Regions from separate parts of the Pseudomonas sp. PAMC25584 genome, predicted to be linked through region 3. Evidence: riboswitches for the same ligand, from Rfam matches in the RefSeq annotation. Region 3 holds a riboswitch; each other region holds the start of a gene.
The links. Region 3 has a riboswitch for cobalamin ahead of cobW (cobalamin biosynthesis protein CobW). Riboswitches for the same ligand answer to the same signal wherever they lie in the genome.
Positions count from the first base shown of each region.

Region 1: another riboswitch for cobalamin. It lies ahead of cobO (cob(I)yrinic acid a,c-diamide adenosyltransferase); the one in region 3 lies ahead of cobW (cobalamin biosynthesis protein CobW).
Region 2: another riboswitch for cobalamin. It lies ahead of ACS5Q8_RS19645 (ABC transporter substrate-binding protein); the one in region 3 lies ahead of cobW (cobalamin biosynthesis protein CobW).

Region 1 is NZ_CM176870.1:4,478,079-4,481,231, reverse strand. It holds gene ACS5Q8_RS20765 (PQQ-dependent sugar dehydrogenase) at 1-836, opposite strand, end outside; cobalamin riboswitch at 936-1,179, shown strand; gene cobO (cob(I)yrinic acid a,c-diamide adenosyltransferase) at 1,259-1,870, shown strand; gene ACS5Q8_RS20755 (cobyrinic acid a,c-diamide synthase CobB) at 1,867-3,153, shown strand, end outside.
Region 2 is NZ_CM176870.1:4,231,722-4,234,874, reverse strand. It holds gene ACS5Q8_RS19650 (FecCD family ABC transporter permease) at 1-352, opposite strand, end outside; gene ACS5Q8_RS19645 (ABC transporter substrate-binding protein) at 361-1,371, opposite strand; cobalamin riboswitch at 1,486-1,680, opposite strand; gene ACS5Q8_RS19640 (DNA/RNA non-specific endonuclease) at 1,716-2,645, opposite strand; gene ACS5Q8_RS19635 (M4 family metallopeptidase) at 2,780-3,153, shown strand, end outside.
Region 3 is NZ_CM176870.1:3,549,457-3,552,609, forward strand. It holds gene cobW (cobalamin biosynthesis protein CobW) at 1-949, opposite strand, end outside; cobalamin riboswitch at 1,042-1,241, opposite strand; cobalamin riboswitch at 1,283-1,492, shown strand; gene ACS5Q8_RS16150 (CbtB domain-containing protein) at 1,589-1,777, shown strand; gene ACS5Q8_RS16155 (CbtA family protein) at 1,789-2,493, shown strand; gene ACS5Q8_RS16160 (cobalamin biosynthesis protein) at 2,490-2,882, shown strand; gene cobM (precorrin-4 C(11)-methyltransferase) at 2,953-3,153, shown strand, end outside.

The sequences.
Region 1 (3,153 bases), 930 kb from region 3:
TCGTTCACGGCCGTCCACAGCTTGCCGCTCTGCGGTTCCCAGGCCATGCCGTTAGGGTTGCGCAGGCCGGAGGCGAAGATACGGTGCTGGCCGTTGGCGCGGTCGACTTCCCAGATCGCGGCGCGGCCTTGTTCCGCCTCCAGGCCGTTCTCCGCCACGTTGCTGTTGGAACCCACGCTCACATACAGCTTGCTGCCGTCCTTGCTGGCCACCACGTTTTTCGTCCAGTGGTGGTTGATGCTGCCGCCGGGCAGGTCGATGACCTTGCTGCCGGCGGTCTTGATCGCGGTCTCGCCCGTCTGATAGGGAAAGCGCAGCAGCTTGTCCGAATCGGCCACGTACAGGTCATTGCCGACCAGCGTCATGCCGAAGGGCGAGTTGAGGTTTTCCAGGAATACCGTGCGGGTCTCCGCGACCCCATCATGGTCGGCATCGCGCAGCAGGGTGATGCGGTTCGGGCTCGGTACCCCGGCGCCGGCGCGGCCCATGACTTTCTCCATCACCCAGCCACGAAGGCCTTTGGAATCATCCGGCTTGGGCGGCGCGTTGGTTTCCGCCACCAGCACATCGCCGTTGGGTAATACGTACAGCCAGCGCGGGTGGTCCAGGCCTTCGGCGAAGGCCGCCACCTGGGTGCCGGCGGCGGCCGTGGGCTTGGTGCCCGCTGGCCAGCCAATGGCCGGGGCGATGTTCACAGTGGGGATCAGCGTCTTGTTCGGCTCCGGCAATTGCGGTGAGGGCCCGGTGCCGTCGGATACCTTCAGGGTCGAGCTTTCGCCGCAGGCGGCAAGGCTGCCCGCGAGCATGATCAGTAAGGCGAGTCTTGTTTTATGCATGGTTTTCTCCTGGATGCCTGTAAGGGTAGAGGTGTGTGTTGCGACGATGGTTCAAGTACAAGGCCAGCTTTAATTGACGCTCCACCCCCAACCCACTAACCTTCGCGGCTTGTTCCAGGTGCTCTGTGACCTACGGGTCGACTGAGTGAAACAGGGAAGCCGGTGAGTGAGCGCACTTGTACACAGTGTTGCCGCGATTCCGGCGCTGCCCCCGCAACGGTAAATGAGTCAAAACGGTGCTGTTTGCCACTGTATCGCCCGCGATATGGGAAGGCGCGCCGTCGGCGTGTGCTCTAGCGCGCCACTCATGAGCCCGGAGACCGGCCCGGATCATCCAACAGCATCACGGTGGGCGATGCTTGGCTGTCTGTTTTTGATTTTTCCTGCCCGCCGTTTTTGTCCAGCCCCAACGGAGAGCTGCCATGACCGATTCCCCCGAGCGCGACGAACGCCACCTGGCGCGCATGCTGCGTAAAAAAGCCGTGATCGATGAGCGCATCGCCAATTCTCCGAACGAATGCGGCTTGCTGCTGGTGCTGACCGGCAACGGCAAAGGCAAGAGCAGCTCGGCATTTGGCATGCTGGCCCGCGCCATGGGCCACGGCATGCAGTGCGGTGTGGTGCAGTTCATCAAGGGGCGCAACAGCACCGGCGAAGAGCTGTTCTTCCGCCACTTCCCCGAGCAAGTGCGTTTTCATGTGATGGGCGAGGGTTTTACCTGGGAAACCCAGGACCGCCAGCGCGACATCGCGGCCGCCGAAGCTGCCTGGGCGGTGTCCCGCCAATTGCTGCAAGACCCGTCCATCCGCCTGGTGGTGCTGGATGAGCTGAACATCGCGCTCAAGCACGGCTATCTCGACCTGGATCAAGTCCTTGGTGACCTGCAGGCCCGCCCGCCGATGCAGCACGTGGTCGTCACCGGCCGTGGCGCCAAGCCCGAGCTGATCGAAATGGGCGACACCGTCACCGAGATGGGCATGCTCAAGCACGCATTCCAAGCCGGTATCAAGGCACAGAAAGGCGTCGAACTTTGAATCAGCCCCGTCATTGCCCGGCCGTCTTGATCGCCGCGCCGGCGTCCGGCCAGGGCAAAACCACGGTCACCGCCGCGCTGGCCCGTTTGCACCGCAACCTGGGTCGCAAGGTGCGCGTGTTCAAATGCGGCCCGGACTTCCTCGACCCGATGATTCACGAGCGCGCCAGCGGTGCGCCGGTGTATCAATTGGATATGTGGATGGTAGGCGAGCAGGAAAGTCGCCGCTTGCTGTGGGAAGCGGCGGGGGAGGCGGACCTGATCCTGATCGAAGGCGTGATGGGCCTGTTCGACGGCACGCCTTCCAGCGCTGACCTGGCGCGACACTTCGGTGTGCCGGTGCTCGGCGTGATCGATGGCACGGCCATGGCACAAACCTTCGGTGCCTTGGCCCTCGGCCTGGCACGCTACCAGCCGGACTTGCCGTTCGCCGGCGTGCTGGCCAACCGCGTCGGCACCCTGCGCCATGCACAACTGCTTGAAGGCAGCCTCACCGAAGGCCTGCGCTGGTATGGCGCGCTGTCCCGCGAGACCGCTATCGAATTGCCCAGCCGCCACCTGGGCCTGGTGCAAGCCAGCGAACTGAATGACCTCGACCTGCGCCTGGACGCTGCCGCCCAAGCGTTGGGCAGCAGTTGCGAGGTCGCGTTACCGCCGCCGGTGACCTTTGCCGCACCGCCCGTGACCCGCGCCGAACCGTTGCTGGCCGGCGTGCGTATCGCCATCGCCCGTGACGAAGCCTTCGCCTTCACCTACGGTGCGAGCCTCGATCTACTGCGGGCGATGGGCGCTGAGTTGAGCTTCTTCTCGCCGATCCATGATCGCCAATTGCCTGAGGCCGACAGCCTCTATCTGCCTGGCGGTTACCCCGAACTGCATCACCAGGCGCTGTCGGAAAACACCGCGATGCTGGGTGCGATCCGTGCCCATCACGCTGCCGGCAAACCGCTGCTCGCCGAGTGTGGCGGGATGCTTTATCTGTTGGACTCGCTCACCGATGTCGACGGCATCCGCGCCGAACTGGTCGGCCTGCTGCAGGGCGATGCGGTGATGCAAAAGAAACTCGCCGCCCTGGCCCTGCAAAGCGTCGAATTGCCCGAGGGCGTGTTGCGCGGTCATACCTATCACCACTCGCTGACCAGTACCGAATGGCAGCCCGTTGCCCGTGGCGTGAGCCCCAATGGTGGGCGCGGGGCGGAGGCGGTGTATCGGCAGGGGCGGCTGACCGCGTCCTACGTCCACTTCTATTTCCCTTCCAATCCCCGCGCCGTTGCTGCGCTGTTT
Region 2 (3,153 bases), 680 kb from region 3:
GCGAAATCAAACCACCGCCGACGCCCATCAGCACCACCAGGACTGCGCCGGTCGAAGCACCGGCGCTGATGCCCAGCAGGTAAGGATCGGCCAAGGGGTTGCGCAACAACGACTGCAAAATCACCCCGCAGGTGGCCAGCCCCGCCCCGCACGCAGCGGCGACCAGGGTGCGGGTCAGGCGGTAGTTCCACACCACGCCTTCATCGATCGGGTCCAGCACGTAGCCGGCCGCCCACAGCTTGTTGGCCAGCACTTGGAGCACCACGTGTGGCGTGATGGCGGTTTCGCCGATGGCCACGCCGGCGAGCACGGCGATCAGCAGCAACGCCAGGGCAAGCACGGTTCGTATCAGGCTGGCGCTCATTTCGGCAGGTCGTAGCCGTCGATGGCCGTGGCCAGTTGTTCAAGGCCCTCGAAGGTGCGCACGCTGGCCTGCAGGGCCATGGCGTCGAGGATGATGATGCGGTTGTGTTTAACCGCGTCCATGTTGCGCGTCACCGGGTCGCTGCGCAGGAAGGCCAGCTTCTGTTCATGATCGTCAGCCGGGTAGCGGCGGCGGTCCATACGCGCGATCACCAGCACGGTGGGGTTGGCCTTGGCGATGGTTTCCCAGCCGACGGCGGGCCATTCCTCATCGGACTGCACCACGTTGCGCAGGCCGAGGGTTTGCAGCATGAACTCAGGGACGCCCTTGTGGCCGGCCACGTAGGGATCGCTGGCCATCTCGGCGCTGGAGAACCACACCAACGCGCTGGCCTGCTTGAGCCCCTTGCTGTGCACCGTGGCGACGGACTTGGCCAGGCGTGTCTTGAGTTCATCGTTGAGTTGCCGGCCGCGATCTTGTACGTCGAAAATCTCGGCCAGTTGGCGGATGCTCTTGTAGATCGTGTCGACACGGAATGGCTCCAGCCGCGTGCCGTCGGCGCCCACCCGGTTGTCCTTGCCTTCGCAGTCGGAGGGCAACAGGTAGGTGGCGATCTTCAACTCATGAAACTGCTCGCGGGTGCCCACCACGCCTTGCGGGCCGACCACCCATTCCAGCTCGGCCGCCACCAGTTGCGGGCGTTTGGCGATCACCGACTCGAAACTCGGTTCGTTATTGGCCAGGCGTTCGATGTTGTCGTTCAGCGCCTTGAATGGCGGCAACACGTTGTTGAACCACAGCGACGTGCCGACTACTTTATCGCCCACGCCGAGGGCATAGAGCATTTCGGTGGCAGCCTGGCCGATGGTCACGCTGCGGGCGGGCGCTTGCGCGAAGGTCAGGGTGCTGCCGCAGTTCTCCACCGTCAGCGGGTACTGAGTGGGGTTGGCTTGGGCCAGGGCACACAAGCCCAGCCCGGTGAGCAGGGCGATAACGCGTGGCAGCATGGGGCAATCTCCTTGAAGCCGTACCTGGAGCTGGGGATGTACGGTTCGGAAATACGCCCTCGACCGCTGCGGTTGAGGCAGGCAAGGATGTCCTTCCCGGACACCCCGCCGGTTAGTGATTTTGCTGGGCCGGCAGGTCTCCTGACTGATGCGTCGTCGCCACGCTCCGGCCTTCCCGGACGTGGTCCAGTGGCAGTGGGGGAGCAGGCTCGGCATCTACAGTTGCGGGGGCAGTTCCGATTGGCGCGATGTACCGCGCTTCGGATTCCCTATTAGTCCCGTTTGGGAACCGGCGCGGTATGGTAGTCGATCACGGCGAGGCGATATAGCCTTAGGTCGCCCGGTCAGAGACGAATATCTTCAGGGCCCTGGATCAGCGCTTCAATTCGCGTCCCCGTGGCGCGCTCTTCGTTGCTGAAACCGTCGTAGTCGGCCAGGTTGCCGAAGCGAATACCGGTCAATCGCTCTATCTGAATCACGCTGCGTTGGTAGGTTCTGAGCTGGCCGAACATGAGGTCGAGCTGACCCAGTTCACGGCTTTGGTCGATCATGTAGGCGCTGGCGGAGGGCTCGCCGTCGTCGCTGAGGTAGGCGACCACTTTCCAGAATGCCTTGGGGATTTTAACGCCCCGGTAAACACGGTCGTCGTCAGCCAGCACCGGGCCGGTAAACACCGTGGCCCGGGCTTTCCAGCGTTGAGTGTTATCGAGAATGTAGTCCTCGAGCTCCAGCCAGGTCTTCTGGTTGAACCCGCTCATCTGCGGTGAGCAGTTGGTGAAGTGGAAGGTGTCGGCATTGGCCGTGTTGGCGGCGTCGCCCCAGTTGGGGTCTTGTCGGCGTACCAGGTGACCGCGGTCCAGGCCATTGTTGGTGTAGAGCGCGTCGCCCACCTGTGCGCTGATGGGCAGGCGACCGTCGTAGGCCCAGGCGTCGTTGCTGCGGATGATATCCACATGCTGTCCGCCATCGATATTGGCGCCCACGTAGAGCGCCAGTCGCCTCGAGCGGGACATGGTCACTGAGAAATGCGTGTAGTCCAGGCGCAGCGGTTGTACGTCAGCCGCCAGGGCCTCATCCACCGTGGGCCATGGCACCACGAAGCGGTCGAGAAACGCTTCAGCGTAGCCGCCCCGGTCCTGCAGGTCCTTGGCCGCGGTGACGCGCACAGTCGCCGCCCTGGCCTCCATGAGGCTGGGGCTGGCCGCGATCAACGGGCGCAGATCGGCGAGCCGGGGGCGGCGCGAAAGGTCGATTTTGGCGGTGCGTGGGGGCATCGTAAGTTCCTCGCAGTCCTTGGATAAACGCTACTGCAGCATAGCTTCATGACAATTTGGGCCAAGCCGTCGCAGCATGACTATCCTTGAACGGTTACCCGGACGTTCACCACCCGCCAAAATGGAGCCAGCCAATGTGTGTTCGCCAGCATCGCAATCCGATTTTCTGCCTGATCCCGCCGTACATGCTCGACCAGATCGCCCGCAATGGCGATAAAGCGCAACGCGACGTCGCGTTACGGACACGCGCCAAAGACAGCACGTTCCGTTCGTTGCGCATGGTTGCCGTGCCCTCCAAAGGGGCCGCCCATATGGCCCTGGCTATGGGCGCCGACAAACGGCGTTCGATCTACAGCGCCGAGGGCGCCGATAGCCTGCCGGGCAAGCTGATCCGTGGCGAAGGGCAACCTGCCAGTGGTGATGTCGCGGTGGACGAGGCCTATGACGGGTTGGGCGCCACGTTCGATTTTTTTGATCAGGTCTTCGACCGCAATTCCATTGACGACGC
Region 3 (3,153 bases):
AGTGCTTGTCGAAGCGCGTGCCCACGCCCTGGATCAGCAGGCGCATCGGCTTGTTCGGGATCGCCGCGAAGCCTTTGACGCGCAGGATGCCGTGCTGCACCACCAGTTGGGTCAGGGCGTCGAGCAGCAGCGCTTCGTCGGACTGGGGCAGGTCGATGGAAATGGAGTCGAACGCATCGTGATCATGATCGTCTTCACCTTCGTGATGATGATCGTGATGGCTGTGGCGACCGTCGATGTGCTCTTCGGAGCCGGCGTCCAGGCCGATCAACACGTCCAGCGGCACACGACCGCTGCTGGCTTCGATGATCTTCACCGCCGGCGGCAGCTCTTCAGCGACTTCCAGGCGCACGCGGGCCAGGTCTTCGGGGCTGATCAGGTCGCACTTGTTGAGGATCACCAGGTCGGCGCTGGCCAGTTGGTCGGCGAACAGCTCATGCAGCGGTGATTCGTGGTCCAGGTTCGGGTCGAGCTTGCGCTGGGCGTCGACCTGGTCCGGGAACGCAGCGAAGGTGCCGGCCGCCACAGCGGGACTGTCGACCACGGTGATCACTGCATCGACCGTGCAGGCGCTGCGGATTTCCGGCCACTGGAACGCCTGCACTAGGGGCTTTGGCAGGGCCAGGCCGGAGGTTTCGATGAGGATATGGTCGAGGTCGCCGCGACGGGCGACCAGCTCGCGCATCACCGGAAAGAACTCTTCCTGCACGGTGCAGCACAGGCAGCCGTTGGCCAGCTCATACACGCGACCGTTGGCTTCTTCCTCGGTGCACCCGATGGAGCACTGCTTGAGGATTTCACCGTCGATGCCCAGCTCGCCGAACTCGTTGACGATCACCGCGATGCGACGGCCCTGGGCGTTATCGAGCATATGGCGCAGCAAGGTGGTTTTGCCCGAGCCGAGAAAGCCGGTAACGATGGTGACGGGGAGTTTGGCCAGTGTTTTCATCGGATGCCCTTGGGGGCGGGCATACGGGACGATAGGCCCTGCGCAGCGCGCAGCAGCAGATTTCGTCACCGGATCACCCCGCCCGGTTGAATTGAAAAATCGGTTACGAGGCAGGTCTCCTGGCTTGAGGCTTGCGGGTCTTGCGACCGGCGCTGGCTGCGCCTTCCCGCCTTGATGGCAGTGGCGTGGCAGTCAGATAAACCCTTCACAGTTGCGGGGGCAGCCGCGGCTTGAACCGCGTTCCCTTCTTAGCTTCGGCCTGGGCCGAAGAACCTCGAAGGTGCAAGGCTACAGGGGCTCGGTCAATTTGACTACCGTCGCCCTGCATGCTTTCCTACTCACCTTGTTTCGGGTGCCCTTCACAGGGTGAAACGGGAAACCGGTGAGTCATAGCGATATGACCAGTCCGGTGCTGCCCCCGCAACGGTAAGCGAGCGAAGCGTCACAGCCACTGTGCTTTGTGCATGGGAAGGCGATGCTTTCAGGACTCAGTTCAAGAGCCCCCTCGCAAGCCCGGAGACCGGCCCGAAAAAATCATCCAACAAACCCGCGGTGGGCGGGCGCTGTTTGAATTCTGCGTGCCTGGCTCGTGGGGTTTTCATGCGCTCGTGTCACCCTGAAACCCTGAAGGGACGCGCCATGTCGATCATCAGCAGCACCTCGCATACCGCCAGCAGCACCACCACCCTGAGCCAACGCTTGAGCGCCGCCATCGGCGCGTCGATCCTCGGCGCGTGCCTGGTGTATTTCGCTGGGTTCTCGCATATCGAAGCGGTACACAACGCCGCCCACGATACCCGCCACAGCGCCGCGTTCCCGTGCCATTGAGAGCTGCCGACATGATCAAGCGTATTGCGCAAACCGCAGGTTTCAGCGGGCTGCTGGCCGCCCTGTTGCTAACCTTGCTGCAAAGTTTCTGGGTCGCCCCGCTGATCATGCAGGCGGAAACCTTTGAAAAAGCCCCGGCCGCGACGGAAGTGGTGCATGAGCACGCCGCCGGTACAACCGCGCACACCCATGACGCCGAAGCCTGGGAACCGGAAGACGGCTGGCAACGCGTGCTGTCCACCACCGGCGGCAACCTGGTGGTGGCGGTCGGTTTCGCGCTGATGCTCGCCGGTCTCTACACCCTGCGCGCGCCGACCCGCACGGCTCAAGGGCTGCTGTGGGGCCTGGCCGGCTACGCGACCTTTGTCCTGGCACCAACCCTGGGCCTGCCACCGGAATTGCCGGGCACTGCCGCCGCCGACCTGGCGCAACGGCAGATCTGGTGGATTGGCACTGCGGCCTCAACCGCGGCCGGTATCGCGCTGCTGGTATTTGGAGGCAACTGGCTGCTCAAAGCGCTGGGCGCGGCGATCCTCGTGGTGCCCCATGTGATTGGCGCACCGCAACCTGAAGTACATTCGATGCTAGCCCCTGAGGCTCTGGAGGCGCAGTTCAAGATCGCCTCGCAACTGACCAACGTCGCGTTCTGGCTGGCGTTGGGCCTGATCAGCGCCTGGCTGTTTCGCCGCAATCGCGACGATCGATACTCGGCATGAACCTGGTGGTCGGCCTGGGCTGCCAGCGTGGCTGCGCGCTGCAAGCCCTGCTCGACCTGCTGGACGCCGCCCTCGCCGAGGGCGGTATCGAGCGCCACCGCATCACGGCGCTCGCCAGCATTGATCGCAAGCAGGACGAGCCGGGCTTGCTAGCTCTAGCGCAAGTCCTGAACCTGCCACTGCAGTGCTTCAGCGCCGCGCAACTGGCGGTGTATGAAGGTCGCCTGAGCCATAGATCTGCCGTCGCCTTTGCCCATACCGGTTGTTACGGCATCGCCGAAAGCGCTGCCCTGGCCCTGGCCGAACAGCTCAGCGGCGCCCCTGCCCGCTTGTTGATCCCGCGCAAAAAATCCGCCCGAGCCACGTTGGCATTAGCCTGCACCGACTGAAATCGCGATAATCGCCGCTTCCGATCATGAGCAATCTTCATGCTCGCCCGCTTTTCCACAGGAATTCTCCATGACCGTCTACTTCATCGGCGCCGGCCCCGGCGACCCGGAATTGATTACCGTCAAAGGCCAGCGGCTGATCCGCAGTTGCCCGGTGATCATCTATGCGGGGTCGCTGGTGCCGGCGGCGGTACTGGAAGGTCATCAGGCCGAACAGGTGGTCAACAGCGCCGAACTGCACCTGGAACAGATCATCGATGTGATCAAGGCC